3 regions of the Thalassotalea ganghwensis genome follow, and region 2 is predicted to be linked to each of the others. Evidence: predicted binding sites of a transcription regulator. Region 2 holds the regulator's gene; each other region holds the start of a gene.
What was found. Region 2 encodes FNR, which switches genes on or off when oxygen is low (the NO sensors DNR and NnrR bind a similar motif). Its sites were predicted from a motif close to TTGATCTAGATCAA; they were not measured.
Positions count from the first base shown of each region.

Region 1: the regulator FNR is predicted to act here: its motif matches at 1,604-1,617, upstream of ACSLUH_RS04110 (GbsR/MarR family transcriptional regulator).
Region 3: the regulator FNR is predicted to act here: its motif matches at 3,483-3,496, upstream of clpB (ATP-dependent chaperone ClpB).

Region 1 covers NZ_JBQRUM010000003.1:116,804-127,813, reverse strand. Annotated here, with positions in the region: gene ACSLUH_RS04115 (helix-turn-helix domain-containing protein) at 1-766, opposite strand, end outside; gene ACSLUH_RS04110 (GbsR/MarR family transcriptional regulator) at 1,675-2,223, shown strand; gene ACSLUH_RS04105 (cytochrome ubiquinol oxidase subunit I) at 2,347-3,768, shown strand; gene ACSLUH_RS04100 (cytochrome d ubiquinol oxidase subunit II) at 3,761-4,759, shown strand; gene chrA (chromate efflux transporter) at 4,889-6,031, shown strand; gene yihA (ribosome biogenesis GTP-binding protein YihA/YsxC) at 6,028-6,660, opposite strand; gene ACSLUH_RS04085 (c-type cytochrome) at 6,869-8,113, shown strand; gene ACSLUH_RS04080 (DUF418 domain-containing protein) at 8,358-9,938, shown strand; gene ACSLUH_RS04075 (M1 family metallopeptidase) at 10,195-11,010, shown strand, end outside.
Region 2 covers NZ_JBQRUM010000004.1:197,323-208,332, forward strand. Annotated here, with positions in the region: gene ccoN (cytochrome-c oxidase, cbb3-type subunit I) at 1-1,099, shown strand, start outside; gene ccoO (cytochrome-c oxidase, cbb3-type subunit II) at 1,111-1,755, shown strand; gene ACSLUH_RS05985 (cbb3-type cytochrome oxidase subunit 3) at 1,757-1,936, shown strand; gene ccoP (cytochrome-c oxidase, cbb3-type subunit III) at 1,929-2,912, shown strand; gene ACSLUH_RS05995 (TIGR02922 family protein) at 2,980-3,204, opposite strand; gene ACSLUH_RS06000 (FixH family protein) at 3,414-3,908, shown strand; gene ACSLUH_RS06005 (heavy metal translocating P-type ATPase) at 3,908-6,295, shown strand; gene ccoS (cbb3-type cytochrome oxidase assembly protein CcoS) at 6,292-6,531, shown strand; gene ACSLUH_RS06015 (sulfite exporter TauE/SafE family protein) at 6,604-7,281, shown strand; gene ACSLUH_RS06020 (fumarate/nitrate reduction transcriptional regulator Fnr) at 7,326-8,045, shown strand; gene uspE (universal stress protein UspE) at 8,266-9,195, shown strand; gene ttcA (tRNA 2-thiocytidine(32) synthetase TtcA) at 9,418-10,311, shown strand.
Region 3 covers NZ_JBQRUM010000019.1:80,021-91,030, reverse strand. Annotated here, with positions in the region: gene pssA (CDP-diacylglycerol--serine O-phosphatidyltransferase) at 1-194, opposite strand, end outside; gene ACSLUH_RS16700 (DUF4124 domain-containing protein) at 389-790, shown strand; gene clpB (ATP-dependent chaperone ClpB) at 807-3,383, opposite strand; gene pgeF (peptidoglycan editing factor PgeF) at 3,548-4,327, opposite strand; gene rluD (23S rRNA pseudouridine(1911/1915/1917) synthase RluD) at 4,308-5,282, opposite strand; gene bamD (outer membrane protein assembly factor BamD) at 5,434-6,195, shown strand; gene glnB (nitrogen regulatory protein P-II) at 6,245-6,583, opposite strand; gene nadE (NAD(+) synthase) at 6,760-7,596, shown strand; gene ACSLUH_RS16665 (GspH/FimT family pseudopilin) at 7,716-8,279, shown strand; gene ACSLUH_RS16660 (GspH/FimT family pseudopilin) at 8,378-8,971, shown strand; gene ACSLUH_RS16655 (MAPEG family protein) at 9,058-9,486, opposite strand; gene ACSLUH_RS16650 (GlxA family transcriptional regulator) at 9,593-10,561, shown strand; gene ACSLUH_RS16645 (two-component regulator propeller domain-containing protein) at 10,582-11,010, opposite strand, start outside.

The sequences.
Region 1 (11,010 bases), on a different contig from region 2:
GGTTATAAGCGTCGTACCTCGCTGAGGCAGGTGAAACAATAAAAACACCCGCAGAAATTAACACCATCAACACTATCATCATCATTAATATTGCATCAGGTCGACCATTAAAAATGGCGGTTAACATTAATGGCAAAAAACTGGTAATAAACAAAAATATGCCAGCAGAAAGCCTCAAGTTATAGCTAGACCTATAACGTTCCAACTTTTCCTGGAAAACGCTATGTACACCGTAGGCCAATTCAAACGGCTGCTTATCAATTAACTCAACGTCTTTTTCATACTGATTAATTTTGATGAAAAAACTGACAGCAACAGCGATCAAAATGAGTATCCCAACAATCCCGCTCGCTGCTGCAATATCATTTGTCATACCCATACGTCCGGTCTCGGCCAAAGCAAAAAAGAAAAAAAGCGGGATAACAGAACATAGACACAATATCACCCCTTTCATGATGACATTAGACGCTTCAAGCTTACTTTCGACATAAGCATTCGCTTCCTCCAAGCTGACTTGGTGGAGCCGTGAATCCTGAGCGACGACATCCCTCTCTTTGTCAAAGCATTCGTTTTCGTCTTTCAATAAAAAGTCAGTAGACACTTCAAAAAGCTCTGCCAGCATAATAATTTTATTTAAATCTGGAATGCTGTTAGCGCTTTCCCACTTAGATACAGATTGCCTAGATACGTTAATTTTTTCTGCTAGTTCTTCCTGTGACCAGCCAAGTTGCTTTCTTAACTTGATTATTTTATCCGCTAATTTCATCAGTAATTATCCTTTGTTGGTAATGTGGTCATCACCATAGAAAAACAGGCTGTTGCGCACTACCAAGCTAGCTTGTTATTTTGTCAACTAGCGGTTGCAATTCACGTAAGTATTTGAAATTAAATATACTAAAAGTAATGTTTTTTATTAATTTTTTCAAAAAACTTCACCCTACCATGAGAAAAATAGCATTAGACAACTACTTCGAACAAGGTAGTTTTCGACTTTTAAAACAAAATTGCTAGTCAATTGTTGTTCAACTAACTGTGTCGTCAATAACATTTTTGCATGGAATTATGGTAACGAGTATGAAGAGCGATAGAATATTTGAAATCTCGAATAGCCAGCATTCAAACACGAATGATACCCATATGCCACCGACACTTTTATTAAGCAAAAAACTTACGATGCTAGTGACAGTGATAATCACATGCAATGCAATTGATTAGTAACGGACATAATACTTGAGAGCGTTTCATCTACCGATACTAGCCCCAAAAAGCCAAACTCATTTTTTGAGTGTAATCTCAAACATTTCGCGCAATCATAATTCTCCACAATAAACAAATTACACAATTATTTAATTTTTTAGAGTAAAGACTTTACTTTTATAGAGTGGTTACTCTATAATTCATTTTGTTCCCTTAGCGAACGCCTGTTGTAATAATTTTTTATATTCTGGCTTTCCCCAAAGCTATCATGCCGAAGACAATGTTTTCGGCTTTTTTTTGTCTTTTTCCTTTGTAAATCTTTCAATGACTCCTTCTTACCGCTTTTAATACTTTTGATTTAATTGCGCTCTTAACAAAAAATATCGACAAAATTTCTGTTGTAAACTTGATCTATATCAAACTATGTTTTAAAGTTTCAGTAATTTCTGAAACTTTAAAACATAGTGGAATTCACATATGATCATGTCATCAAAAGTTGAGGCGTTTGTTCTGCATTGTGGTGAAATGGGAAGTCGCTGGGGGTTTAACCGTACTGTAGGGCAAATGTATGGCCTACTTACCATCAGTGAACAAGCATTAACCGCCAACCAACTGTCTGAACTGCTTAATATCAGTCGTGGTAATGTGAGTATGGGGATCAAAGAGTTGCAGTCGTGGCGTTTGATTCAAGTGCAACATAAGCCTGGCGATAGAAAAGAATATTATTCCCCTGCTGGTTCAATTTGGGAAATGGCTAATCGCATTTTTGAAGAGCGTCGCAAACGAGAAATTGATCCAACGCTCAGTTTATTGCGTGACAACTTACTCAATGAACCCGCTAATCACGAAGAAGTTTACGCGCAAGATAAAATGCGTGAAATACATGACTTACTCGAAAGTATTACCTTTTTCGCGAGCGAGCTACAAACTATGAACCCAGATAAACTTAAAACCCTATTAAAACTAGGCTCAGGGGTAGGAAAAGTGCTTGATATGAAAGACAAGTTCTTAAAAAGCGGTAGTTAAACGACAACCTTAAGAGTCGTCACACTCCAACGACTCGAGATAACAATTTTTTAATCATTAGTGCTTTAAATAAAGCACTACGAGCCAACTTGTGCCCAATTTATGCACGAGTAAGGATTTACTATGCTAGATACAGAGCTCCTTTCCAGAATTCAATTTGCGGTAAACATTAGTTTTCATATCCTTTTTCCTACGATTACCATCGCACTGTGCTGGTTTTTAGTCTTCTTTAAAGTGCAATTTGACCGAACAGGAAATGCGGTGTGGATGCGCGCCTACCGCTTTTGGGTAAAAATATTTGCACTCAGTTTTGCCATTGGTGTAGTGAGTGGCATAACAATGTCATTTCAATTTGGTACCAATTGGCCAGGTTTTATGGAGAAAGTAGGCAATATTGCCGGACCTCTGCTTGGTTATGAAGTGCTCACCGCATTTTTCCTCGAAGCCACGTTTTTAGGGATAATGCTATTTGGTATTAAACGTGTACCCCCGAAGGTACACACGTTAGCCACCATTATTGTTGCCGTAGGCACCAGTTTGTCAGCTTTTTGGATACTATCACTAAATTCTTGGATGCAAACCCCTACAGGGTTTGAGCTAAGAGAAGGTATTGCCTACCCAACTGATTGGTTTGCGATAATTTTTAACCCATCTTTTGGTTATCGCTTAGCGCACATGCTTATCGCCTCAGGTTTAACGATAAGCTTTTTAATGGCTGGGATCAGCGCTTTTCGTTTACTACAAGGCGACGATAAGCGTGCACCAAAGCTTACCTTAAAAGTCGCATTGACTGCAGCGATGATATTAGCACCGCTTCAAGCCTTCGTTGGCGACTTGCACGGCCTAAACACTTTAGCACATCAACCTGCAAAAATTGCCGCGATGGAAGGTGTTTGGCACACCGAAAAAGGCGCACCATTGCTACTTTTTGCACTCCCCAATGAAGAAAGACAACAAAACGATTTTGCTTTTGGTATTCCTAAACTCGCCAGCTTAATTTTAACACATGAACTCAACGGAGAAATTAAAGGGCTAAGTGAATTTGAACACACCCCTCCCGTGGCTCCTGTATTCTTTAGTTTTAGAGTGATGGTCGCGACAGGTTTACTGATGATTATCGTTGCTTGGTACGGGCGCTATCGTTGGTATCAATTTGAAAAAAGCCAAGTAGCATTTCCCCGATCGCTACTGAAGTTGCTGGTCGCCATGAGTTTTTCTGGCTGGATAGCAACGCTGGCTGGCTGGTATGTCACCGAAATTGGTCGACAACCCTACTTAGTCAGTGGCGTATTATTGGTTAAGGATGCGGTAACCGATCTCCCCGCTGAAAATGTTGCCATGTCGTTGATACTCTATTTATTGGTTTATGCATTTTTGCTTATCGCCTACATTAGCACCTTATTTATTATGGCGATGCGAGCAGTAGAGATTGAGGAAATTCAACAACACGAACATCGATACTTCGCTAAAAATAAGCACATGCCATTTCAGCAGACGCTACACACGTCATCTACCCCTTCCACTGAGGAGCACGCTAATGTTTGAGCAAACAACACTCGCCGTTATTTTTGCTGGCCTGATGGCTCTGGCAACACTTCTCTATGCAATTCTCGATGGCTATGACTTGGGTGTCGGCATGCTAATGCCACTCAATAAACCCGAGGAGTGTGACACCATGATTGCGTCTATCGGTCCATTTTGGGACGCCAATGAGACATGGCTTGTGCTAGCCGTTGGCCTATTGCTTATTGCCTTCCCCACTGCTCATAGTGTGATCTTTAAAGCACTTTATTTACCAACGGTGATTATGTTGATCGGTCTAATTTTACGAGGTGTTGCCTTTGACTTTCGCGCTAAAGCTGCTTTTAACCACAAACCTACTTGGAATAAGGTCTTTAAGTTCGGATCTTTTATCGCCAGTTTAGCGCAAGGTTATATGCTCGGCCTGTATGTTATGGGTTTCGAACAAACACCTATCGCCATAGCATTTGCCATATTAAGTGCCATTGGTGTCAGTATTGCGTATAGTTTTATCGGTGCAACCTGGCTGATGATGAAAACAGAAGGTGAACTACAACAACGTGCAATCCGATACGCGCGGCGAACGTTATGGTTATGCTTATGCGGTATCATCGTTGTATCAGTCGCTAATATCACTATTGATAAGAGCATTTATCAACGTTGGCTTAGTTTGTCATTCAGTGGTGGGTTAATTCTTATCCCCATGATTGTTGCTGTTTTATTTATTATAGCGTGGCGAGCAGTCAATCAAATACAGCAGCAGCGACTAAAGAATGAGGCACTGCCATTTATCGCTTGCATTGGTATTTTTATGCTTACCTTTTTAGGTTTAGCGGTAAGCTTCTACCCTTATATCGTTCCAAATGAATTAACCATTTGGCAGGCTGTATCAGCTGCCGAATCATTAAATTTTCTTCTTTATGGGGCTATGGTGGTGATACCCGCCATTGTTGGCTATACCATTTTTTCTTACTGGGTTTTTTGGGGAAAGGTAGAAGATTTACGTTATTATTAGTGTCAAAAAGCGTCGCAAATCAGTGTCGACTAAATACGTTTAATTGAAAATACTCTATCTTAACAAATTTTGACTGGAGCTAAGACATGTTAGAAAATATTGCAAACAAAAAAGGCGATCACACGCACCATGTTAATGACAATCTTTAAGCACTTTTTTTGGCTCGGCTGTATTAGTTTTGGTGGGCCTGCTGCCCATATTGGCTATTTTAATCAAAAGTTTGTTAAGCAACTTAACTGGTTAAATCAGGAAGAATATGGCCATCTAGTTTCTTTAAGTCAGTTTTTACCAGGCCCAGGTTCCAGCCAGGTTGGTTTTGCTTTAGGTTATCGAAAAGGTGGAATTTGGGGTGCACTCACCGCCTTCACTGCTTTTACGCTACCTTCAATGCTGCTCATGATTATTTTAGCAACGATCAGCTATCAACTAATCGATAATCGCTATTTTTATGGCGTCACCCATGGTTTAAAGCTATTAGCGGTTATTGTCGTGTTTGATGCCGTATTATCAATGTATCAATCGTTTTGCAAAGAGAAGCTCACGCAATTATTAGCCTTATTATCCGCGGTTATTTTATTGTTTTTCTCGTCTTGGCAAATACAGCTCTTGCTTGTTTTGCTTGCTGGTGGGCTTGGCGCACTATTGCTAACCAATAAAAGTTTACACGCTACAAAGCAAGTAAAGATTTCGTATCTACCGTTAATGATATTTGTCGGGTTATTAGCGTGTTTGCCATGGCTAAAACCACTTTCAGCGCACTGGCAACTTGTCAGTAATTTTTATCAAGCAGGTAGTATGGTATTCGGCGGTGGACATGTTGTCCTGCCATTACTGCAAGAGCTTGTTGGCAATAACATGCCAACAGATACCTTCCTGACCGGCTATGCTGCCGCGCAGGCGGTGCCAGGACCTATGTTTACCCTCGCAACATTTTTGGGCTATCAATTGTTACCAAGCGCTCCGATTATTGGAGCAGTATTGGCCACTCTTGCGATATTTCTGCCCGGTTTTTTGCTCATGTTGGCTTTCCTAAAACATTGGCAAGGGCTTGCTGCAATGCCAAAGGTCGCTGGCGCAATGCAAGCCATAAACGCAACCGTGGTAGGTTTATTGATCAGTGCGTTATATCAGCCGGTATTTACCGCAGCGGTGATTGAAGCGAAAGATATGGCGGTTGTTTTAGTGGGCTTATACTTATTAAAGCAGTGGCAAACCCCAATCGTATATTTAGTTTTAGGGTTTGCTGTAACAGGAGTATTGTTAACAATTTAGCTTTGCTCTAGCTCAGGCTCTTGCTCTCCGGCTAACCATTGGCAAATATGCTGATTCGCAGTTTCGACGCCAGTTTTTTTCAAAGAAGAAAACTCTTGCACTTTGATATCGGCATTTAACGGCTTTAAAGCCTTTTTTACTTTCAGTACTTCGGCACTCGCTTTTCCTTGCGAAAGCTTGTCTGATTTTGTTAGCAGCACTAAAACCGGCAGTTCGCTATCAGCAGCCCATTCGATTAGATCTCGATCTAGATCTTTCAATGGATGGCGAATATCCATTAACACAACAAGTCCGTGCAAGCTCTCGCGTTTTTCTAGATATTCTCCTAGCGCACGTTGCCACTTTTGTTTCATTTCTAATGGCACCTTAGCAAAGCCATAGCCCGGTAAATCAATCAATCGCTGGTTTTCAGAAATTTCAAAAACATTGATTAATTGAGTACGGCCTGGCGTTTTACTCGTACGGGCTAAGCTTTTTTGGTTAGTTAGCGTATTTAACGCACTTGATTTACCGGCGTTAGAACGCCCAGCAAAAGCGACTTCAATGCCCGTATCTGATGGTAAACGTTTAATGTCTGGTGCACTTATAGTAAACGTTGCTTTGTTTAAATTAACCGCTGGTGTCGACAAGGTAAAATTCCTAATTAACCAATAATGCCGTCATTATATCTCTTTTTAATAAAAATGACTGGCTATCTCCTTACATTTTTTAATGATTTTTTACTCAAAGGCTATTAAACAATGAGCTATATCGTGTAAAATGCCGCGTTAACGACTAAAGTAATACTATTGTTTTTCATCAACAATACAAACAACCTTTGAAAACAGAGAGCAATCCATGAAAAAAGTCATCTATTCGTTCATCATTGGATTAAGTGCGCTAGCTCATGCCAATGCATTTGCTGGTGATGCAGAAGCAGGTAAAGCAAAAGCAGCTGCTTGTGCCGCATGTCACGGTGCTGATGGTATTGGTGTAGCTGATATCTATCCAAACTTACGTGGCCAGCATGCAGACTATATTGCAAAGCAATTAAAAGCATTCCAAGACGGTGCTCGTAAAAACCCAATGATGTCTCCGATGGCGACTGGCCTATCTGCAGAGGACATGGCGAATTTAGGAGCATATTATGAGAGCTTAGGTAAACAAAGCTCTGCAAGTGAAGGTGGAGCTTCTGCTCCCACGGTATCAGCAGCTCCAGCCTATGTTGCCAATCCAACGGCTGGTAAAACACTATACCAAAATGGTGATCAAGCTAGAGGGATTACCGCGTGTATTGCTTGTCATGGTGAAGATGGCAACAGCGATGTGTTAATTAATCCAAACCTATCTAATCAACACGCTGAATATATTGAAAAGCAATTGCATGCTTTTAAAGATGGCTCTCGTGATAATGCTGCAATGAACCAAGTTGCTGGCCAGTTAACAACTGAAGATATCGCTAATTTAGGTGCTTATTTTAAAGACACGGATGCTGTTGGTGAAATTAGTGAAGCGAATGCTGTAGTTACGGTAGTGAAATCTTTTACTGGTGATATCGAAGCGGGTAAAGCTAAAGCTGCAACGTGTGCTGCGTGTCATGGTAGCGATGGCAATGCTGCAGTTGCTATGTATCCATCATTAGCGGGCCAAAGTGAAAAGTATTTATTGAAACAATTAATGGATTTCAAAAAAGCGGTAGAAACTGATAATAAAGAAGGTCGTGCTAACGCAGTTATGGCTGGTATGGTGGCACCATTATCGCAAGATGATATGAAAAACTTAGCCGCTTACTATGCTTCGCAAACCCCTAGAGCTAGTGGCACTGAGACTGATCCAGTGGGCGAGAAACTTTATCAAATTGGCGATGCGAAACGCGGTATTACTGCTTGTGCTGGTTGTCATAGCATCGATGGTAAAGGTATGGATGCAGCTGGCTTCCCAGCATTAGCCGGACAAAACGCTGACTATATTAAAGCACAATTAGCAAGCTTTGCTAAAGGTGAACGTGCAAATGATCACAACGGCATGATGCAAAACATTGCTATTAAGCTAAAAGCAGAAGATATCGATGCGTTAGCAACTTACATTTCATCAATGAAATAAACAGTAAATTCTGTTAGAAAAGCAGCGACTACGCTGCTTTTTTTATCTCTGAAACACTTACTTACCAAATCACACACAAAATTAGTGGATTTAACCTACACTTTGGTCAATTTAACTGATTTGATAATCAACACAACTATCAATCAAAATTAATCTCTTACGTTTCAATAACTTAATATTGGCATACTAAATGCCTAGTACCTGATAACTAAGTAAATTATAACTAAAAGATGTAGGAAGCATTATGGATACACTAACGCAGCAACCTTCGACTGCAACACTTGCACCAGTGAGTGACAAAAGTCGAATTCAGGTGATGGATCTACTCAGGGGTTTTGCCCTGATTGGGATCATCTTTATGAACATAGAATGGTTTAATCGACCAATTTCCTCTTTAATGATGTTTGATCAAACACAAACCGGTGTTGATTGGGGAGCAAGCTGGCTGATTAAGGTATTTATCGAAGGCAAGTTTTATAAACTCTTTTCGCTACTATTTGGTATGGGTTTCGCGGTGATGTTGTTAAACGCGCAAAAAGCCGAGCGACCATTCGGTGCTATGTTTACACGACGTATGTTAGCACTATTTGCTTTTGGTATGGCTCACATGATTTTTTTATGGGGCGGCGATATCTTACATGACTATGCAGCAGGCGGTATGTTATTGCTTGGCTTTGTTTTCTTACTACGTACTAAACGTCTGCAAAAATTCAATACCCCACAAGCCTTTGTCAAAACCGGTTTAACACTGATTATCTTACCGATCATTATTGCGGGTTGTTTCTCAATTTATTACGGTGTCAGCCATAACGGCGCGGATATCGAGAAAAAATGGCAAGAACGTCAGCAGGTCGTCACTGGCGCTCAAGAAAAACTCGATGAATTTAAGCTAAGTGAAGAGTATCTATCGATAAGTTTGGCAGATGCGTTGGCACCTCCAGTTCAATCAGATGAAATCAATGAAAATACTGAAGAAGCAGCTACCAGTGACGCAGAAGTGATCCAAGACACGCAAACGACTGCCGATATTGAAGACGTTGTTAAAAGCGAAGAGAGTGAAGAAGTAGCCGAAGAAGAAAGTATCGCCTCTCGTATAGAAAAGCGTTTTGAGCGTAAAAAAGAAAAAGAAATTAAACTGAGAAAAGAAAGCTTAATTTTTAGCGAAGGCAATTACTGGGAAGTAACTAAATACCGGACTAGTTTCGCAATTGGAGAGCTTGCCAAAACTCCGGTGATGGCATTTATCATCACCTTACCGTTGTTTATGATAGGTTACTGGTTGGTAGCCAGTAAGAAACTTGCAGCGCCCGAAAAGCATAAAGGCTTGTTTGATTTAATGTGCTACGGCGGACTTACCCTAGGTTTAATCATGAATTTGGCAGCGGTCTTTATTGCATTACACCCAGTCACCAAACAAACACAAATTTTGCAAATAGCAGGCAACAACCTGTTCTTTTATGGCCAATATATTCTTTGTTTTGGGTACGTCGGCATGTTTGTAAAACTGGCTCAAAAAGCATGGTTTTTAAAGGCTTTTGCTTGGTTGGCTCCTTTAGGGAAAATGGCATTAACTAATTACATTAGCCATTCGGTTATTTTAACGTCGATATTCTATGGCTACGGCGCAGGTATGTTTGGTCAAGTGCCTCGTGGTGAGCAAGTATTAATAATCCTTGCTATATTGATCGGTCAAACAATCTTTAGTTACCTATGGTTAAGGTACTTCCGTTTCGGCCCATTAGAATGGTTATGGCGTTCATTTACCTACCTTAAATGGCAACCGCTAAAATTAGCAGAGCCAACAGGTAAATTACAAACCGCGTAAGGGCTAAATAGCATTGCGCAAAGAGCCGCTAAAGCGGCTCTTTTCTTACGGCCACAAAAGACAATCCGCCAAAAAACAAATAAGCAACTTATTTTTGCTCCTAAGAAGCAAGCGATGCACATATCTTAACATCAACTTCTGTCGTACTATCGTTTGAAGCGTACCTTTTAACGCATGCTAATAGTTTGTACTACTAATTTATGGTATTAGTAATACAAACTATCATCAATCCAAATTTAGTAATTGGAACCTATTCATGAAAGCACTCTATTCAGCCTTATGCATAGCAGCTCTTAGCCTCTCAAGTGCTGTCGTAGCGAGCGATTTATTTGCTCAAGATAATACAATTTCACGTCAGGATATTTTAAGAGGCTCGATCACACCGGAAAGGGCTTGGTGGGATTTAAGTCACTATCATCTAGCCATCAACGTTGATCCTAAAACCAAAACTATTCGTGGTACTAATACCATTAGCTATCGTGTTTTATCAGAAAGTAAACGCTTACAACTCGATCTACAAGCTCCTATGGCGATCGATAAGGTGAGTCAAAATGGCAAGGAATTAACAATAGATAAAGACGGCTATAGTTATTTTGTTAACCTCGAAGCGCCTCAAGAGATAGGTGCTGAAATGAAGCTCACCGTCGAATTTTCAGGAGAGCCCGTCGCAGCAAAGAGAGCGCCTTGGGATGGCGGTATTACCTGGACAACAGATAGTAACGGCGTCGACTTTATTGCCTCATCAAATCAAGGGATTGGTGCAAGTATTTGGTGGCCTAATAAAGACCATGCCTATGATGAACCAGATCTTGGCCTTACCATGAGCGTTGAAGTTCCAGAGCATCTAGTGAATGTATCCAATGGTAGGCTCATAAAAACAGAACACAACGAAGCAAAAAAAACCAAAACCTACCATTGGCAAGTGGTTAACCCGATCAATAATTATGGGGTAAACATTAACATAGGGGATTATGTTCATTTTGGCGAAACCTATCAGGGTGAAAAAGGCACACTCGATATGGATTATTGGGTACTCAGAGAAAATTTAAATAAAGCCAAAATCCAATTTAAA
Region 2 (11,010 bases):
TTTAGCTGCAATTACTCTGCCGCTTGGTTATACCACCAGTAAAGAGTACGCTGAACTTGAATGGCCAATAGATATTTTGATTGCTGTCGTTTGGGTATGTTACGCCATTGTGTTTTTTGGCACGATTATCAAGCGTAAAACCTCACACATTTACGTAGCGAACTGGTTTTTCGGTGGATTTATTATTACCGTAGCAGTACTGCACATTGGTAATAGTATGGCAATTCCTGTATCGATGATGAAATCTTATTCAATCTATTCAGGTGCCATCGATGCCATGATGCAATGGTGGTATGGTCACAATGCCGTTGGTTTCTTATTAACTGCTGGTTTCTTAGGGATGATGTATTACTTCGTACCTAAACAAGCAGAACGCCCAGTTTACTCTTATCGTTTATCCATCGTTCACTTTTGGGCATTGGTTTCTTTATATATTTGGGCAGGTCCTCATCATTTACATTACACTGCCTTACCAGATTGGGCTCAAAGCTTAGGTATGGTGATGTCAGTAGTACTATTCCTACCTTCTTGGGGTGGTATGATAAACGGTATCATGACATTATCAGGTGCATGGCATAAATTACGTCATGATCCTATTTTACGATTCCTTATTGTTTCTCTCTCTTTTTACGGCATGTCAACGTTTGAAGGCCCAATGATGGCAATCAAATCAGTTAATGCCTTGTCTCATTATACCGACTGGACTATCGGCCATGTTCACTCTGGCGCTCTAGGTTGGGTTGCAATGGTATCAATTGGTGCGATGTATCACTTAATTCCAATACTATTTAATCAAGAGAGAATGTATAGCATTAAACTCATTAACGTTCATTTCTGGATGCACACTGCTGGTATCGTACTTTATATTGTAGCGATGTGGATTTCTGGTGTTATGCAAGGCTTAATGTGGCGTGCGGTAAATACTGACGGTACATTAACTTATAGCTTTGTTGAAAGTCTTCAAGCGTCATACCCGTTCTACTTTATTCGCTTTTTAGGTGGCGTTTTAGTAGTCGCTGGTTTTGTGCTAATGGCTTATAACATGTTTAAAACAATTTATGCGCAAGACAATAGTCTTAAACGCGTAGAAGCAGCCTAAGGAGACCGGTCATGACAAATAAACATGAAAAAGTCGAAAAAAATGTAGGCTTGTTTTTCATTATTACTATTTTTGCCATCAGTATTGGCGGTTTGGTGGAAATTACACCGTTGTTTTTCCAAAAAGAAACAACACAGCCAGTTGATAACCTACGCCCTTACACGGCATTAGAAATGGAAGGTCGTGATATTTATATTCGCGAAGGTTGTAATACGTGTCATAGCCAAATGATCCGCCCATTTAGAGCAGAAACAGAGCGTTATGGTCATTACTCGGTTGCAGGTGAGCATGTTTGGGAACACCCTTTCTTATGGGGTTCTAAGCGTACTGGGCCAGACCTAGCTCGTGTTGGTGGTCGTTACAGTGATGACTGGCATCGTGCACATTTAATTGACCCTCGTTCGGTAGTCCCTGAATCTAATATGCCTTCATTCAAATGGCTTGAGGATACAAAGCTTGATGGTGCGTTAACTGCAAAGAAACTTGAAACTTTCAACTTCTTAACGCGTAATCGCAGCCACAAGGACGAACAAGGTAACCCGATCCCGTTATACTCTGCTGAAGATATTGCTAAGGCGAAATCAGAAGTTGCCGGTAAAACTGAAATGGATGCCTTGATTGCATACTTGCAGTCACTTGGGCATGCGCTGAAATAATATGGATTACGGTACATTAAGAGGCTTAATTGCCCTAATAATTTTCGCACTATTTATCATCATTGTGGTGTGGTCGTATAGCAAAAAACGTAAAGCCTCGTTTGACGAAGCGGCCAATTCAATTTTTGAAGAAGACCACAAAGAAGAGACTAACAAACAGGAGACTAATAATAATGTCTAGCTTCTGGAGTATTTGGATTACCGTTCTTACACTTGGCACGTTATTAGGTTGTTACCTACTACTACGCTGGTGCTTAAAGAACTTTACTGATGTCGAAGAAGGTGAGTCAATGGGACACTCGTTTGACGGCATTGAAGAGTTAAACAACCCGCTTCCTAAGTGGTGGAGCACGTTTTTCTTACTTACGATTGTTTGGGGTGTAGGTTATCTAATCGTCTACCCTGGTTTAGGTAACTGGGCTGGTTTATTCGGCTGGAAAAGCTCAAACCAAGGCATCGTTAGCATAGAAGAGTCAAAAGCTAAAACCCAAGAGGGTCTTGATAAAGGTTTGATCGTTCAGTATGACCGAGAAGTAAAAGCAGCTGATGAACGATACGGCCCTGTATTTGAAGCGTTGGCCAAACGTGACATTAAAGACTTGGCAACAGCAGGCGATGACGAAGCAGTGCAAGCACGTAAAATTGGTCAACGACTATTTTTACAAAACTGTGCTCAATGTCATGGCTCTGATGCACGCGGTACAACTGGATTCCCCAACCTTACCGACAGCGACTGGTTATATGGTGGAACGCCAGCTGATATCAAGCATAGCTTAATGGCTGGTCGTAAAGCACAAGGTATGATTGGCTGGGAAACCATGTTAGGCGGTGAACAAGGTGTTAAAGACGTAGCTGCCTATGTGATCAGCCTTAGCGGACGTGAAGCAAAAGAAGGTAACGCTGAACAAGGCAAAGAAAAGTTTGCCATGTGTGCTGGCTGTCACGGTAGTGAAGGTCAAGGCAGTTTAGCAATGGGCTTACCATTAGGTGCACCAAACCTTAGCGATGATGTTTGGTTATACGGTGGCTCAGAACGTGTTATTCAAGAATCTATTCGAAATGGCCGCGCGGGTGTAATGCCAGCTTGGAATGACATTTTAGGTGAGAAGAAAATACACGTGATTAGTGCCTACGTTTATAGTTTATCTCAGCAATAATAATGCTGGTATTAAAAAAGCCTTAAACAATTGTTTAAGGCTTTTTTTAACTCAACATTTTCAACAATTATTCTTTGTCATAATCAACAGAAATAATCCGATCGCCTGCTTTATTTAAAATAACAATTTCTCCTAAACAAACCGCGATAATCGATTTATCCTGTTTAAACTCATCAGGTATAATGACTCGCCCATTCGAGTTTTTAGGGTAATTTTTTACTTCAGACTGCAACTCAATGCAGTTATCGTTATAGTAAATAATCGTCACCGTCGTAAGGTCGTTGTTATTCATATGGCAGCAAAAGCCTTTTAGTTACTCTGTTCTTCCCCTTATAACTATGGCTTGTATTCCCCTATTTGCAAATTTTTAATAGAGCACATTTATTTGCGATATTGAACTATGATCTAGAATAAAAAAATGTCAGAAAATAGTAATTAGCATAGGAATTACCCATTGAAAAAAAGTATAATACTGCCAAATTATTTAATAACGAAAGCTTAATGAAAACGTCTTGGTACAAAGAGCCTTGGGCATGGCTAGTATTTTTATTGCCTTTTACCGCTGTCGTAGCTGGCATTGCTACTCTTATTATTGCTAACACAAACCCAGATGACTTGGTTGTTGGTGATTATTATAAAAAAGGTAAAGCGATTAATTTAGAGCTTGATAAAATTAAACTTGCTCAAAAGCTAGGCATGAAGTTTGACCTCAAATTTAGCGATGAGCAATTGGTGATAAAACCAACAGGCATAGAAAAAGAATTTCCATTGTTAAATGTAAATTTTTATCACCCAACGCTTGCAGAAAAAGACTTTTATGTTGCGTTAACCGCCGATGGCAATGGCCACTTTAGACAAACAATTGACCATGATATAAAAGGAAAATGGCGCGTTACCATATCTTCATTTGAAGATACTTGGAAAATTCAAAATACCATTACGCTTCCGCAAACAGAATTTATCGAGATAATCCCCAAGCCAATAGAAGCTAACTAATGTCAAGCAGTTGTTTTCATTGTGGTGAACCAATTCCTCAAGGTATCACCCTAACCACTTTGATTAAAAATAAAGCCGAACACATGTGTTGTGTCGGCTGTCAGGCTATAGCTGAAACCATCGTCAATAGTGGCCTAGAAGAGTATTATCAATTTAGAACGGAGAAAGCTCCTAAAGGCGAACAATTGATCCCCGCAGAATTGGCGAAGAAAAAATTGCTTGACGACGATAGCCTGCAAAGCGAATTTACTTTTAATCACGGTACTCAAAAAGAAGCTATCCTAACCATTGAAGGTATAAATTGTGCTGCTTGTGCTTGGTTAATTGAAATGCAAACAGCCAAAATACCTGGGATTATTGCTATCAGCGTCAATGCCACCACACAGCGAGCTACTGTTAAATGGGATTCCCAACAAGTAAAACTGAGTGAAATACTCATTGCCATTAATGATATTGGCTATCAAGCAACGCCATTTAAAGCAAATGATATAGAAAAGAACAACAATGCTCGAGCTAAAGTGTTTATAAAGCGCTTGGGAATTTCTGGCATCTTAATGATGCAAGTGATGATGATTGCGATCGGAATGTATTTTGGTGCTTTCTCAGACATGTCAGATAGCATAAAAGTGTATTTACGTTGGACGAGTTTAATGCTGACCTTTCCAATCGTCACCTATGGTGCCTACCCTTTTTATAAAGGTGCCATTAATGCGCTAAAAATAAAGCGATTGTCAATGGATGTGCCCGTATCAATCGCAATTAGTTTAGCCTTTACCGCCAGTGCATGGGCAACAATTAATCAAACAGGTGAAGTGTATTTTGAATCGGTTTCGATGTTTACGTTTCTCTTACTCGTTGGCAAGTTTTTAGAATTTAGAGCGCGAAGTCGCGCTGCAGAAGTATCAGCAAACTTATTAAAACTAATGCCATTAACGGCAACAAAGCTAACAGAAAATCAAGAGATTATCGTTGCAGCTAAACACTTAACGCCAAACGATATTGTTTTAGTTAAACCAGGCGAAACAGTACCTGCTGATGGCATCATTGTGCACGGCCAGAGCCAATTAAATGAGTCAATGCTTTCTGGCGAACAAACCCCATTAACTAAAACGATGAATGATGAAGTATTTGCTGGCACCATAAATACTGATGGCAATATTACGATAAAGGTAAAGCACGATAATCAACATTCATTTTTAAGCCAATTAATCCGCTTAAGTGAATCTTCTCAAGCACATAAACCTAAGCTTGCTATGTTGTCAGACAAAATAGCCCAGTATTTTGTTGCCTTAATTTTGGTATGTGCTGTGGCTACAGCGATTTACTGGCAGCAACATATGCCAGAAGAAGCTTTTTGGATTACCTTATCCGTACTCGTTGCCACCTGCCCTTGTGCTCTGTCACTCGCCACCCCTACGGCATTAACGTGTGCGACGACAAGGCTCAACAAAGAAGGTATTATGATAAAATCTGGCCATGTGCTTGAAACTATGCCTTCGGTAGATTGTATCGCATTTGATAAGACCGGCACATTGACGTCAGGTCAAGTTCAAATAAGCGCTATTAATATTTTAGAGCCATCCTATTCGAAAGAAGATTTACTCGCCCTTAGCGCTGCCTTGGAAAGTTATTCGGAACACCCAATAGCAAGTGCATTTAAACAGTTTAGAAATTTCCAAGTCAACGCAGAAGACGTCCAAATTATCAGCGGAAGCGGTATTAAAGGGGTTATTGATGGCCATCAATATGCTATCGGTAGGTCGTCTTGGCTTTCTGAATCAAAAGAAGATACTGAGCAGGCTCGATGTGTGTTAGCAAAAAATGGAAAACTACTCGCTTCATTTAGTTTTATCGACCAAATACGCGATGACGCAAAAGCTTTGGTAGACAGCCTTAAGAAGAAACATGTTAAAACAATTATGCTCTCAGGGGATAACCTAGCGGGTTGTCAAACGGTGCAAGACGCGCTAACACTTGATCATATCTATGCATCTTGTTCTGCAGAAGACAAGATGAAAAAACTAAAGCACTATCAACAGAAATTCACAGTCGCGATGCTCGGTGACGGTGTGAATGATTCACCAGTTTTTGGCGCAGCCCACATTTCGGTTGCAATGGGTGGAGGCACCGATGTTGCAAAATCAGGGGCAGACGTTATTTTGTTGAATAACCGCTTGTCCTCTATGAAGACCTTATTTAATATTTCAGTTAAAACAAAACGAGTGATTAAACAAAATTACGCTTGGGCGATGGGTTATAATGCCATCGTACTTCCATTAGCGGTAAGTGGTCATATAACGCCATACATGGCTGTTGTTGGTATGTCTTTGAGCTCTATACTTGTTATTACTAATTCACTTCGGTTGCTAAAAAGAGGCTCAAAATGAGTATTATTTATGTATTAATACCTATCGCGATAATTTTAACAGCGTTAGGAATTTACCTCTTTTTTTGGGCCGTAAAAACTGACCAATTTGACGACTTAGAAAAACAAGGATTAAGCATTTTGTTTGAAGAGGACAAACAAAATAAACCACCTAAATCCAATAGTCAGGAACAAGACATTCCGCAGGCAGAAACCAATTCTGACTCAGTGAGTAAAAATGCCCTAAATAAAGAATAACAAAGGAGCTAAATTTAACTTGTCGTCAAACTCCCCCCTTCTATCGCCACTAGTTTTCAATAGGATCCCCTAATGGAGATGAACTTTTTCGCTGGCTTGGTTGTTGGTTTGCTCGGCGCTGGTCATTGCATCGCAATGTGTGGCGGTATTTCATCGATGTTAACGGCTGCTTTGCCCAATGACCAAGGCATTAGCACAAAGAAGTTCTTCTATACACTCTACTACAACATTGGCCGAATTATTAGCTATAGCCTCATTGGTTTTATCGCTGGTTTTACTGGTTCACTTGCTGCAAAAAACCTTGGCGTTCCGTTAAATATAATGAGGTTTATATCGGGTATCTTCTTAATACTTTTAGGGCTATATATCGGTCGCTGGTACAGTGGATTAGTTCAAGTTGAGAAAGTTGGACAAATATTATGGAAATTCCTTTCACCACTCAATAAGAAGTTTCTTCCAGTCGATTCATTAGCCAAAGCATTTGGATTAGGTGCACTCTGGGGCTGGTTACCGTGCGGGCTAGTTTACTCAACACTTACCTGGTCAGTCGCATCAGCGGATCCTTGGCAAGGCGCGCTAATTATGATGGGGTTTGGCATTGGAACTTTACCTGCGCTGCTTAGTGTTTCTGTCGGTTTTTTATCATTCAGGCAACTCATCTCTCATACGCTATTTCGTCAAGTAATGGCGATTACATTGATCATTTATGGAATTATTACGTTAAAGATTGCATCTGGCATAATGTTCTAATAACATCTCCATATACCAGTGTAACAATCTTCTTAGAGTTTATGATGCAAAACCGTCAATGTTCAGGCCAGCAACACATTCATTGCCAAAATTGTAGTATTAGTGAGCTATGCCTGCCTTTTACTCTCAATGATCAAGAACTTGAAAAGCTTGATCAAATCATTGACCGCAAGCGTCCTATTCATAAAGGCGAACAATTGTTTCGTGACGGAGAGAAGATGCAATCATTATTCGCTATCCGTTCAGGTACCTTTAAAACATTTACTGTTGATGAGCATGGTGAAGAACAAATCACCGGTTTTCATTTGGCTGGAGATTTGCTCGGTTTCGATGCAATCGCAGCTGAAAAGCACCCTAGTTTTGCAAAAGCATTAGAAACATCTATGGTGTGTGAAATTCCTTACGATACCCTTGACGCGTTATCAAACTCTGTGCCTAAATTGAAAAAGCAAATTCTGAGAATGATGAGCACGGAAATTAAGGCTGATCAAGAAATGCTGACCTTGCTAAATCGTAAAAATGCAGAACAACGTTTGGCAACCTTTCTTTCATCGCTCAGCATGAGGTTCCATGCACGAGGTCTATCGCAAACAGAATTTAGATTAACGATGACACGCAGTGATATCGGTAACTATATTGGTTTAACCGTAGAAACGATTAGCCGACTATTAAATCGTTTTCACAAAAGCCAATTAATCGAAGTTGAAGGTAAATTTATTCGTATCCTTGATATAGAAAAATTGAAAGAGGTTGCCGCACTTTAGCGGCAATATTCACGCTCAGAAACGCTCCACAAACTTTATCCCTATAGTAGCAAGTTCTTGCGTACTATTTTTCAGTTACATATCAATAATAAATCAACAACTAATATCTTGATTTAAAACAATGATCAGCAATTCTTTGCTGCATGATCATTGAACAACTACACTTATATCATTAGTATAAAAACTCACTATATGATTCAGGTAATGCTAGAGGCACGAAATGGAAAAGTATAAAAAGATTTTAGCCGTCATCGATCCAACCACTGAGCATCAAAAAGCGCTTGAACGAGCGGTAGAGTTAGCTAATAAAACGGGTGCAACCATTACCGCATTTATGTGCATTTATGATTTTTCCTACGAAATGACGACTATGTTATCGAGTGACGAGCGAGAAGCAATGCGTCAAACGGTTATCAAGGACAGGGAACTTTGGTTACAAGAAAAAATCACCTCATTACCAAAAAATTCTCTAACTATCGATTTTAAAGTCGTTTGGCATAATCGCCCGTTTGAACCGATTATTGAGCAGGTATTAACCCAAGGCTTTGACATCGTACTTAAAGGCACACATGAACACCATAAGTTAAAGTCGGTCATTTTCACCCCTACTGATTGGCATTTAATTAGAAAATGTCCATCTCCTGTATTACTGGTTAAAGAGCATAGTTGGCCGAAAGGAGGTAACATTTTAGCCGCTGTTCATGTTGGTAGCGATGAAAAAGAACACCAAGCGTTAAACAATAAAATTACTGAAGAGGCGATTAACCTTTCAAAAATAATCGACGCGAATGTCCATTTAGTGAACTCATTTCCTGGCACGCCCGTTAATATTGCCATAGAAATTCCTGAATTTAATGCTGGGGAATATAATGAATCGATGCTTAATCACCACAAAGTTGCGATGGCCAATCATGCACAAAAATTTGGTGTAGACAGCACTCATACACACGTAGAAGAAGGTCTTCCTGAAGAGGTTATTCAGCATCAAGCTGAAAAATTAGATGCTGAACTCGTCATACTCGGTACCATTGGTAGAACTGGCATTTCAGCCGCATTAATAGGTAATACCGCCGAGCATGTTATCGATAACCTAAATTGTGATGTTTTAGCATTGAAGCCTGAAGGTTATGTTTCACCAATGGCGCAATAGTTAATAATTAACATCAAATCTGTACCGCGGGCTGTTAGCAAACATTATCTGCTACACAGCCCCTAATAACACATCAAACTAGTCGTTTAGCGTTAGACTCTCTTATAAATAACTTACCTCTAAAATAAATAAGCGATATAATATGTCGCCATTTTTAATCAAATAAGTTCAGCGATTATCATATAGCTGTGTAATAAACGTAAACTAGGTAGTTAAAGTAAAATGAATCAAGTCGATAACCGCAAAGAAGTTTTTGAAATGAATAAGTTACAAAAAAGACTTCGAAGTAAAGTTGGTAAGGCTATTGCTGATTATCATATGATCGAAGATGGTGATGTCGTGATGGCCGCTATTAGTGGCGGTAAAGATTCCTTTGCTATGCTCGATATTCTATTAAGCCTTCAAAAATCTGCACCAATAAACTTTAAGGTTGTAGCCGTAAATCTCGATCAGAAGCAACCGGGCTTTCCAGCCGATGTCTTACCTAATTACTTTGAAAGCTTAAATATTCCGTATTATATCGTTGATAAAGATACATATTCAGTCGTTAAAGCTAAAGTACCAGAAGGGAAAACAACCTGCGGTTTATGTTCTCGTTTAAGGCGAGGAACACTGTATTCGTTTGCTGAAGAGATCGGAGCCACGAAAATAGCACTGGGTCATCATATGGACGATATCGTTGAAACACTCTTTCTTAATATGTTTTTTGGTGCAAAACTTAAAGCAATGCCCCCCAAACTTAGAGCAGATGATTTACGAAATACCGTTATTAGACCATTATCCTACTGTCGTGAAAAAGATCTAGTCGAATTTGCCCAATTACGAGAATACCCAATCATTCCTTGTAACCTTTGTGGTTCACAGGAAAACCTCCAAAGACAACATATTAAAAGTATGCTTAATCAATGGGATAAAACAAATCCTGGCCGCGTCGAAAATGTTTTTAAATCGATAAAGAATGTCAGTCCAAGTCAATTAGCAGATACGGAGCTGTTTGATTTTGCAAACTTGCCGATAGATCGCAGTAAACCAAGAGAAGCTTATGACTTTTCAAAAGAGACCGTATCCTCAACCAATATCGATGAGTCACTCATTATTAATGTCTCTAACCTATAGCACGATGATTTTTTAAGATAAGGTAGCAGCATACTTAATTAAAAAGCGCCATTGTTAACTATACAGTAAAACCTATGTACATTCGCGAGTAAGTGATAGGCTTTATCAGTAGAGCTTTTGCAAGGCATTATTTACGTACACACTGTGTATATACGGTGTGTACGTTTTTAAAAGTAATCTTATTTAACTATCTATCTAATAATTTATATCGGCTATTTACATTATAGGATTGGGTTTCGTCATTTCTGCTCATATGTAAAAATTGGAAGGTCTGCTATGAGACTAATAGCAGACGGTCGAGTGTTATGCCTGACGGTGAAGTATGTGCCGGCACCATTGATAGTTACTTCGGCTATACGCCCATAGCGGACCTAACAAATTACCTAGTTGAGTCTGTTCGAACGGCAAATATAATGAGAAAGAGGCCAGTTGAATATTCGAGAATCAATCAAAAATGAAATCAACAGCTCTGCTCCCCGCAGGTCCAAAGAGTTGGTTACAATACCTATACAGATAAAAAGGTATTGCAGAATCGCAACGTTCCTCTTAAGAAACAAGATCAAATGGTACTGATTTATGCTCATTTTACGCTAACAATACCGCTACTTTTCTATGAGTTGCACTAGGCTCTGATAAATCGAGCTAGCAAATTTTTCTTATTCGCACAATAATTAAGTACAGTAATCAATTTCACTGAAG
Region 3 (11,010 bases), on a different contig from region 2:
ATTCTTGCCACTCGACCATCTAAACCATCAAATATCATTGCAACAAAAATCGCGATTGCTGCAGCTTCAAAATGACCATTCATAGAAGAAACTACGGCATAAAAACCTGAAAATAAGCCAGCAGTGGTCAATAAATTAGGTAAGAGGTAAATTCCTTTTGACGGAGAGTTGTTCTCAGTTGTTTTGTCAGACATAAAGTAATATATAAGCTATTAATACAGAATTGACTAACAATTTATCATAAATAACAAGTTGAAGTCAGTGAAAATTCTAGGTAATCGTTTATTTACTTTGATAAATATTTGTAAACTTTGTTACTAATTGCTATAAATCAAGCAAGATAGCAGTTTTAAGTGAAGTAAAGCTGCCCACTCAAATAGGTAGGAATATGCAAGTTAAATACTTTGGATTAGCATTAGCCGCTTTCTCATTTACAGTGTGTGCAACCAACGTGACCGTATATCGATGGGTTGATGAAAATAACGTGGTTCATTTTAGTCAACAACAGCCCAGCCATGATAATTATACTGAACTTACGATGTCAGCTGCTCATCAAAAAAAATTGGTTGATCAAACCAATCAAGTTGAAGAAGAGCCTACTGCACTAGATATCGAAGGTTCTAACGACCAGTGTGAAGAAGCAAAAGCAAACGTACAAACGCTTAAAACCTATGATAAAATTCAATATCAAGATAGTAATGGTGACGTTAAGCTACTGACGGCTGTACAAAAACAACAGCAATTAGCCATCAGTGAAAAGCAGGTAGAGGTTTATTGTTCAGATAACTAACCTCTACCTTTAGTTATTATTTTTTGTTAAATACCAAGGTATTATTATCTACACTAACTGAGATCGTATCACCACTCGTAAACTCGTTAGATAAAATCCTTTGCGCTAACGGGTTTTCAAACGACTGTTGAATCGAACGTTTCAAAGGTCGAGCTCCAAATAATGGATCAAATCCAGCCTCAGCAATTAATGCTAATGCTTCGTCGCTTATTTCTATAGTAATGTCTCTATCAGCAAGTCGCTTAGCTAATTCTTTCAGTTGAATAGAAGCTATTTCAGCTATTTGCTCCGCTAACAGTGGATGAAATACGACGGTTTCGTCTATACGGTTGATAAACTCAGGCTTAAAGTGCTGTCCTACCTCGGCCATAACATTGGTTTTCATTTCTTGATAACGAGAATCATCACCGAAAGATTGAATAATATCGGAACCAATATTTGATGTCATAATGACGACGGTATTACGAAAGTCGACAGTGCGACCTTGACCGTCGGTTAATCGCCCATCATCTAATACTTGTAGTAAAATATTAAATACATCTGGGTGTGCTTTTTCAACTTCATCTAACAAGATGACCGAATAGGGTTTTCTTCTAACCGCTTCAGTTAAATATCCACCCTCTTCATAACCTACATATCCAGGAGGAGCACCGACCAATCTCGCTACTGAATGCTTCTCCATAAACTCTGACATATCAACACGAATTAATGCGTCTTCACTATCAAACAAGAAATGCGCTAATGCTTTAGTGAGTTCTGTTTTACCAACACCTGTTGGTCCCAAGAATAAGAAAGAGCCAATCGGCTGATTCGGATCTGCTAAGCCTGCTCTTGAACGGCGAATTGCATTAGCCACTGAAACAACGGCTTCTGATTGACCAATAACTCGCTCATGCAAATTATCCTCCATATTGAGCAATTTATTACACTCTTCTTCTAACATTTTAGATACAGGAATGCCGGTTGCCCTTGAAAGTACATCCGCTATTTCAACGTCTGTGACTTTATTGCGCAATAACGCCATTTCTTGCATTTCTGCTTGTGACGCTAAATCTAACTGTTTTTCAAGTTCAGGAATACGACTATATTGAAGCTCAGCCATTTTGTTAAGATCGCCAGCGCGACGAGCTGCATCTAGCTCAATTCTTGCTTGTTCCAAATCTGCTTTTATTGCTTGAGTACCATGTAGAGCTGCTTTTTCAGACGTCCACACTTCTTCTAGGTCTTGGTAGCGTTTTTCAAAGTCACTTAATTGTTCATTAATTAATGATAAACGTTTCAATGAACTATCATCACTTTCACCATCTAACGCTTTTTGCTCTAACTTTAACTGAATAATTTTTCTTTCTAATTTGTCCAGCTCTTCTGGTTTAGAATCCATTTGCAATCGAATACTAGAAGCCGCTTCATCAATTAAATCAATCGCTTTATCTGGAAGTTGTCTATCACTAATATAACGGTGAGACAGTGTCGCCGCTGCTACAATAGCCGGGTCAGTAATGTTGACATTATGATGCAGTTCATAACGCTCTTTCAAACCACGTAAGATAGCTATGGTATCTTCTACCGAAGGCTCATCAACTAATACTTTTTGGAAGCGACGCTCAAGCGCTGCATCTTTTTCAATATATTGACGATACTCATCTAACGTTGTAGCACCAACACAATGGAGCTCTCCTCGAGCTAGTGCTGGTTTGAGCATATTACCAGCGTCCATAGCGCCATCTGTTTTACCAGCACCAACCATAGTGTGAAGCTCGTCAATAAACAGAATCACTTGGCCCTCTTCTTTGGCAAGTTCGTTTAAAACCGCTTTGAGTCGCTCTTCAAACTCGCCACGATATTTAGCGCCAGCTACAAGCGCCCCCATATCTAAAGATAACACGCGTTTATTTTTGAGGCCTTCAGGCACCTCATGATCGACAATGCGCTGGGCCAAACCTTCAACAATTGCTGTTTTACCAACACCAGGTTGGCCGATTAGCACAGGGTTATTTTTAGTTCTTCTTTGAAGAACTTGAATAGTACGCCTGATTTCATCATCACGACCAATAACAGGATCAAGTTTACCCTCTTCAGCTCGTGCAGTAACATCAACCGTATATTTTTCTAAGGCCTGACGGACATCTTCTGCATTTTGATCATTGACTTTCTGACCACCGCGAACATGAGAAATAGCATCTTTTAAACGAGATTGCGTCGCCCCAAGCGATTTTAGGATTTGTCCTAACTTCCCTTTATCTTCAAGGGCAGCTAAGACAAAAATCTCAGATGAAATAAACTTATCACCTTCTTTTTGGGCATACTTGTCACATAAATTAAGTAAATTGCCGAGTGAGTTCGATAATTGAACCTCGCCACCAGTACCACTAACTTGAGCAAACGACTCAATTAATTGTTCTACTTGTGTTCTAAATGAATAAATATCTACACCAGCACTCTTGAGCAACGGAATTGTACTACCATTATTTTGATTGAGTAACGCCAACATTAAATGTGCTGGTTCTATGAACTGATGATCTTTGCCTAATGCAATCGATTGAGCATCAGAAATTGCAACTTGAAATGATTGTGTGAAACGATCTAAACGCATGGGTTATTTCTCCTACGGCCATGTTACTGGACTTACGACTAATCTCACATTAAATCTATGGGCTTTAAAAAATTTATCAAGTCAGCATCGATTAAAAACTTGATATCGATCAAGAATTTGTAAAAGTAATCAAAACAGTAGAACTAATCGCTATGCTAAGAAAGCTATGGTTTGATGCAAATAAGGGAAGCCATTCTGCCAGTGACTTGATCACGACGATAAGAATAATACCTTTGCTTATTTGAATCCGTACAATGATGACCATAAATAATTTTTTGTACGCCGCAAGTATTCAACATCGTGCTAGCAATACTCACAAGATCTGCAAACCATTTTCCTTCTGAACGAGGAGTAAATGCAGATGCTAGATCAGGCGATATTAATAAAAATGCTTCACGAACCTCCTCACCAACTTCAAACGCCTTGTTGCCAATACAGGGACCAAACCATGCAATGATTTCAATTGCAGGTGATTCGAACTTACTTAATGTTTCAGCGATAATACTCTTAGCGAGTGGTCGCCAGCCACCATGAATGACAGCGACTTCAGTCCCTCGTTGATTTGTTAATAAAATAGGTAAACAATCTGCCGTCAATACCGACAGCGCTATATTAGGAGTGCGTGTAACAGCAGCATCAGCAACAATCGCTTTCTCTGATACTTGAGTAATTTCAGCAACCGTATTGCCATGCACTTGGTCTAACCATTGGGCTTGCACCCCTTGTGGAAATAATGAAAGAAGCTGACGGCGATTAGCATTAACTTGGTTAGCATTATCTCCTACATGAACGCCTAAATTAAAGTGATGGTATGGAGGAATACTTGATAAAGATGAGAATGGTGATAATCGGGTGGTTTGAATTGCCTGCACGTTATTAACAGGCAATTTGATAGGATCTAAGGCTGATTTATCTATTGAAAGACTAGTAGTTAGTATGCTCATTTAACTTGGTGTCTTCTCGTAAAATGTCTGTCAGTTTTACCATATCCTCAGGAACTTCTGCATGCCATGTCATTTGCTCGCCAGTAATGGGATGAAACAATGACAACATCGCAGCATGCAGTGCTTGCCTTTTAAAGTTTTTTAATATTTCTCGAAGCTCTGGTGTCGCATTCTTAGGCGGTCGAGGACGGCCACCATAAACAGGGTCTCCAACCAAAGGATGGGTAATATGCGCCATATGAACACGAATTTGATGTGTTCGACCAGTTTCAAGCCTTAAACGCAAACGCGTGTGAAGTCTAAATTTTTCCATTACACGATAGTGGGTTACTGATGGTCGACCAGACATGGTGATCGCCATATGTGTTCGCTTCGTCGCATGTCGCCCTATCGGCTCATCTACGACTCCACCTGCTGTCATAACTCCACAGGCGATAGCTTCATACTCACGCGTTATTTCACGGGCTTGTAATGCTTCAACTAGGTTAGTTTGTGCGGCGATGGTTTTTGCAACCACCATTAATCCGGTCGTATCTTTATCTAAACGGTGTACAATGCCTGCTCTAGGAACAACACTGACTTGCGGACAATGGTGCAGTAATGCATTAAGAACTGTCCCATCGGGATTACCCGCACCTGGATGGACGACTAAACCCGCAGGCTTATTAATGACCAAAATATCTTCATCTTCATAAACGATATTCAATGGGATATTTTGTGGCTCAAACCTTTCTTCTGACTCCACTTCGGCAGCTATCACTATTTCTTCGCCACCATACATCTTTTCGCGAGCACGCGTCAATACTTCCCCATTAACGGATACTTTTCCAGCTAATATCCAATCTTTCAATCGAGATCGCGAATAATCTGGGAACATTTGCGCTATTGCTTGGTCGAAACGCATGCCTAAACATGAGTCAGGTACTGTATCTTGGTGTTGAATTTTTTCAGCCATTAAAATCTCTGTGAATTAGCACTGTGCATTGCAAGTTTGCTAGGTTAGAATGCTGTAATTATTTTACCCTTTTGTGCGGGCAATTACATTAAGTAAATAGTAATTACTGTTTATTAATTTATATAAATACAAGACTACGATAATGAGACCTATGGAAAAAATGACTCTTCGAACCCTATTTTTAACCGCAGTAATTCTACTGGCTGGTTGTTCTTCTTCAGAGAAAGCCGAAGTTGATGAAGTTCCCAATAAATCAGCACAAGCTCTTTTTAGTGACGCAAGAGAAGCTCTAGATAACGGTCTTTATCAAAAAGCGATCCAAGTGCTCTCAGCGATAGATTCTCGCTTTCCATACGGCCCGATCAGTCACCAAGTGCAATTAGACTTAATATATGCTTATTACAAAAGTGGTGACTCAGCTCAAGGTATTGCGCTAACAGATCGTTTCTTACGATTGAATCCAACTCATGTTAATGTCGATTATGTCTACTACATGCGTGCGTTAATTAACTTAGAAACTGAAGCAAACCTTTTTCAAGATTTAGCAGGAATTGACCGCTCTGATAGAGATGCTACGGCAGCGCGCGAAGCATTCAATGATTTTAAAACCATTATTACGCAGTACCCTGAGAGCAAGTACGCAGCAGATGCCAGAAAGCGTATGATGGAGATTAAATCTCGTTTAGCTAAATATGAATTGAAAGTAGCAAAATTCTACATGAAGCGAGATGCCTATGCTTCAGCTGCAAATCGCGGACGCTATATTATTGAGAATTTCTCAAGAAGTGCGGAAGTAGAACAAGCGTTAGAGATTATGATTGAAGCCTACGAAAAGATGGGGTTAACTGATTTACGAAATAATGCCATGCAAGTGCTTGCAGCAAATTACCCTTCAAATAACTTGGTGAAATAGATTTCACATTCATAAAAAAAGCGCTTCACGCGCTTTTTTTATTGCTAGCCTAAATAGCTTCGTTATCCTCTTCCCCCGTTCGGATACGAATTACTCGCTCGACATCGGTAACAAATATTTTTCCATCACCTATTTTCCCCGTTTTGGCTGTTTCGGTTATCGTTTCTAAACAACGCTCTACATCTTCATCTGAGATCACTATTTCAATTTTAGCTTTCGGTAAAAAGTCAACCATATATTCTGCGCCACGGTACAGCTCAGTATGCCCTTTTTGACGCCCAAAACCTTTAACCTCAGATACGGTCATCCCATTAACACCAATCTCGCCAAGCGCCTCGCGAACATCATCTAATTTGAAAGGTTTAATAATTGCTTCAATCTTCTTCATAGCTAGCCTGTATAACCAAATAGGTGGTGAATATTATAAACTAAGATTGTACACAATTGTTGTAATAAACGAAAAGCTGATTTTTAAATAAGAATAACTACAAGTGGATTAGAGTTTGGTACACTAACAACATTACTACTGCTACTAGTTATACTGTTAGAAATATGAGGTTGTTGATGGCGCGCCAACAAATTATTGAAGAAATGAGAGTACTTCCTACGATTGATGTTACATTCGAAGTAAAACGTCGTGTTGATTTTATAAAAAAAATGCTGCTTAATTCAGGACTAAATCATCTTATTTTAGGTATTAGCGGCGGCGTTGATTCTTCTACTTGTGGAAGATTGGCACAGCTAGCCGTTAATGAGTTAAACGAGCAATATGAAACGAACACTTACCGCTTTATTGCTGTACGTTTACCTTATTCTGTTCAAGCCGATGAAGACGACGCACAATTAGCGCTTTCCTTTATTGCGCCTTCTCACATCGTAACAACCAATATAGCCAGCGGTGTCGATGGCATTCATAATGAAACGTTAAATGCCTTAAGAAAAGAAAACCTCCTGAATGCTTCAGCCGCACAAATAGATTTCTCAAAGGGTAATGTTAAAGCTCGTGCTCGTATGGTCACTCAATATCATCTTGCCGGCATACTAGGTGGTTTAGTTATTGGAACTGACCATTCAGCCGAAAACATTACCGGTTTCTTTACCAAATGGGGAGACGGCGCATGTGATTTAGCGCCTTTGTTTGGTCTATCAAAAAGGCAGGTAAGGCAATTAGCGTCTCATTTAGGAGCCCCTGAAAAATTAATAACAAAAGCACCTACAGCTGATTTAGAAGAGCTTGAGCCAGGTAAAAAAGACGAAGATGCGCTAGGTTTAACTTACGACCAACTCGATGACTTTTTGGAAGGAAAACCTATTAACCCCGATGTCGAAAATCGACTTATTGCGATCTACGAGAGAACCGCGCACAAACGCGCGCCAATACCCACTATTTATGACCAGTAACGTTTTAAAGTTGCGTATTCAGCAAAAAGCGCTGAGAAAAATGCGTAAGTTAATTCGCAAACTCTAACGTTATCAACTATAACTTTTTACAGAATTATCACTAACCTCAAGGAAGAGGTATGAATATTAATGTAAAAGGATTTACTTTGATAGAAACCTTAGTTTCTGTCGCCATATTACTGGTGCTTCTCTTAATAGGAGTGCCTTCAATGAATGACTTTATCGTCAAATTGCGGGTTGATCGCGAGATCGGAGAGATATCAAGGCTATTATTACTCGCTCGTAATACAGCGTTAAACAACAACCATACGGTAACCTTGTGTCCGCTGCTAAATGGTAGATGCGATAATGATTGGAGCCGCGAACTTTCAGTTTTTACTGACCCTAACAATAATAAGCGTCTCGATATTACCGAGGGAGAGCAAATCATTAAAACTAAAGCAGCTATTAACACTGGTGATAAATTGCAATATGGCAGAACACGTATTGGTGTTTCATACGCCCCAAATGGACATTTAGCGGGTTGGGGGCAAAACGCAACGTTTAAATATTGCCCAAAAAACCACGCGAATAAATCGAGGGCAATTGTTGTTGCCATTACAGGCCGGATCTATAAGTCGATAGTAAATCCGCAAACAAACAGAGATGTCACACGCACTGGACATGATATTGTCTGTTACTAGTGGCTCCTCCTGTCTAGTTTAAATAAATATTGGCTGAAATCTTTAATAAATGTTATAACATCTAAAGGACTTGACTTCATAGGCATTAAGCATTTCTTATGTGTAAACGTCAACAGTTACAAAGAATAACAAACAGAACCTCTGGTTTTAGTTTATTAGAGCTCATGGTGAGTGTTTCATTAATTGGGATTTTATTAGCTGTCGGGATACCTGCACTTGGTGAATTCACCTTAAAGTCTCGAGTTGATAATGAAATATCTGAACTTCGACGATTGGTGTTAGCCGCGAGAAATACTGCTGTGAATACTGGGCAATTCGTTACATTATGTCCCCTTAGCGGAACCACATGTCAAATAAACAACTGGCAAAATCAGTTAAGTGTGTTTACAAATGCTGTTAATACTTTAGCCGACGCAAATACCTTTAATAACGCAACAGAGATATTAGTAAAAACGAAATCCGCCACCGCTGCGGGGGATGCCATTCAATCAACCCAAGGACAAATAGTATTTTCACCAACTGGTGGCTTAGCTTCTCCTGGCCCTGTAAGGTTAACTTATTGCCCTTCAGGTAGAACCGACCTATCCCGTGCTGTTATTATCAATATATCCGGCAGCTCTTTTGCGACTTCAGATATCGACGGGGATGGAGAAGATGAAGATAGAAACGGTAACGCAGTTGGCTGCATTTAACAAAGTATTAACTGTTATAAAATTTTGGCGCTACAGGGGTTAAAAGGTTTTCTTTTTGTGAAAATAGTAATAAACAAACTCAATTGCTAAGCGGTAAAAAGATACCAAGAAAACAGCCCCCACATAAAACCTAGCAAAACATAACTCACCATAAAAATACTAAAACGCCACATCACGTTATTAATGGTACATTGTATTATTGAATGGATTACCCTAAGAATCACAAAGCTCCAAGCCATCAATAGGTAACCTGTTGGCACGTACTGAACCAACACAACAGTAACAGATAACACATAAAAAAGGATAGGTTGTTCAAACAAGTGATTGTAGTTATCAGAAGCTCGAGAGTCCTTCAAACGAGCACTGCGAGTTTGTGACAGCGCAATGCTATCAGGTGATATCTTACAACGCTTCATTTCAGCAATTCGATGACAAAACATGCGAAAGCCTATGATGAATGTCCACAAAACTAAAACTGCAACAGGAGCCAATACCTTTTGACTTAAATCTATCATGACACTTATACCGTATATATTTGAGGGTTTTGTTTAGATTAGCTTCTTTTACTGCTGTCATATATGACATAAAATCATCTTTTTGTGCCATATGGTGACTACTCGAATGAATGTCGTATTTTTTGTTTATCAAGGGGCGGTTGCCCTAGATATTACTGGCCCCGCGGAAGTTTTTGATAATGTTGCAAAGCTATCTAAAAACGAAGGTTATAATATTCACTACGTCAGCGCCGCTGGTGGTTACATTACATTAAGCGCAAATATTTGCATAAAAACGACTGCCATTACTAATATGAAGTTCGAGCGAATTGATATGCTGCTTGTACCTGGTACCGATAACATTTCGGCGCTCCACTCCGTTTTATCTGACAAAAAACTAGCTTTGTTATTAAGAGCATCCTTTTCAAAATCAACTCGTATTTGCTCTATTTGTATTGGCTCATTTATTCTTGCTGAAATGGGTTTACTAAACAACTTAACCGCTGCTTGTCACTGGCAAGCCGCACCAATGCTAGCTCAACGTTACCCTAAAATAAACGTCGATAGTCATTCCATTTATGTAAAACAAGGTCAAATTTGGAGCTCTGCAGGAGGCTCTTCAGGTATCGACATGGCTTTAGCGATTGTTAAAGAAGATTTTGGTGAAAAAGTTGCCATGGATATTGCAAAACAACTTGTGGTTTATGCTCACAGACCGGGAGGTCAACAACAGTTTAGCGCACTTTTATCTAAGCAACTTGGAGCAATCAATAAATTGACGGCCGTTGTTGACTGGATGGTAGAAAATTTAAAGGATATTCATAGTATTGAGCAAGTCGCTGAGCACTGGCATATGAGTCTACGTAACTTTCATCGGCTATTTGTAAAAGAAGTCAAAGAAACTCCCGCTCAATTTCTTGAAAAACTAAGAATAGAAAAAGCCATGGTCTTATTGCAAAATAAGCAAAATCGACTCAAAGTTATTGCTTTGTATTGCGGTTTTAAATCTGAGCAACGTTTGATTAACGTATTCAAACGTTACTATGGGATAAGCCCAACAGAGTATCGACATCATCATTTTATAAATGAATATTGAACGCCTCGCTAGTTTAGTAGCTAGTTATCAACCGCGAAACAGATCTTTGCACTGAAGCCTTGGTTTAAAGCGCTAGTAACATCGATAGTGCCATGAAGTATATGCGTTACGTAATTATAAACAACGATCATTCCCAACCCTAAGTGTTTTGCTCTACCCTTGGTGGTAAAAAAAGGATCAAAAAGTTTCTTAAGTGTTTCCTTATCCATGCCTGCTCCATTATCACTATAATCTATTGTTAATTGCTTTTTTTCATCCAAATTTACCTTAATTGTAATAGTTCCAGAAGAGCTTTCTAAACCGTGATCTATTGAGTTCATTATCAAGTTAATAAACACTTGCGTTAGAGTATTGGCATAACTTGTAACGATTAGTTCCGTGGGGATCTCCAAAATCACCTTGATATCTTTGTTTTTTAACAGAGGGTTAATTGATAATAACAACGTTTC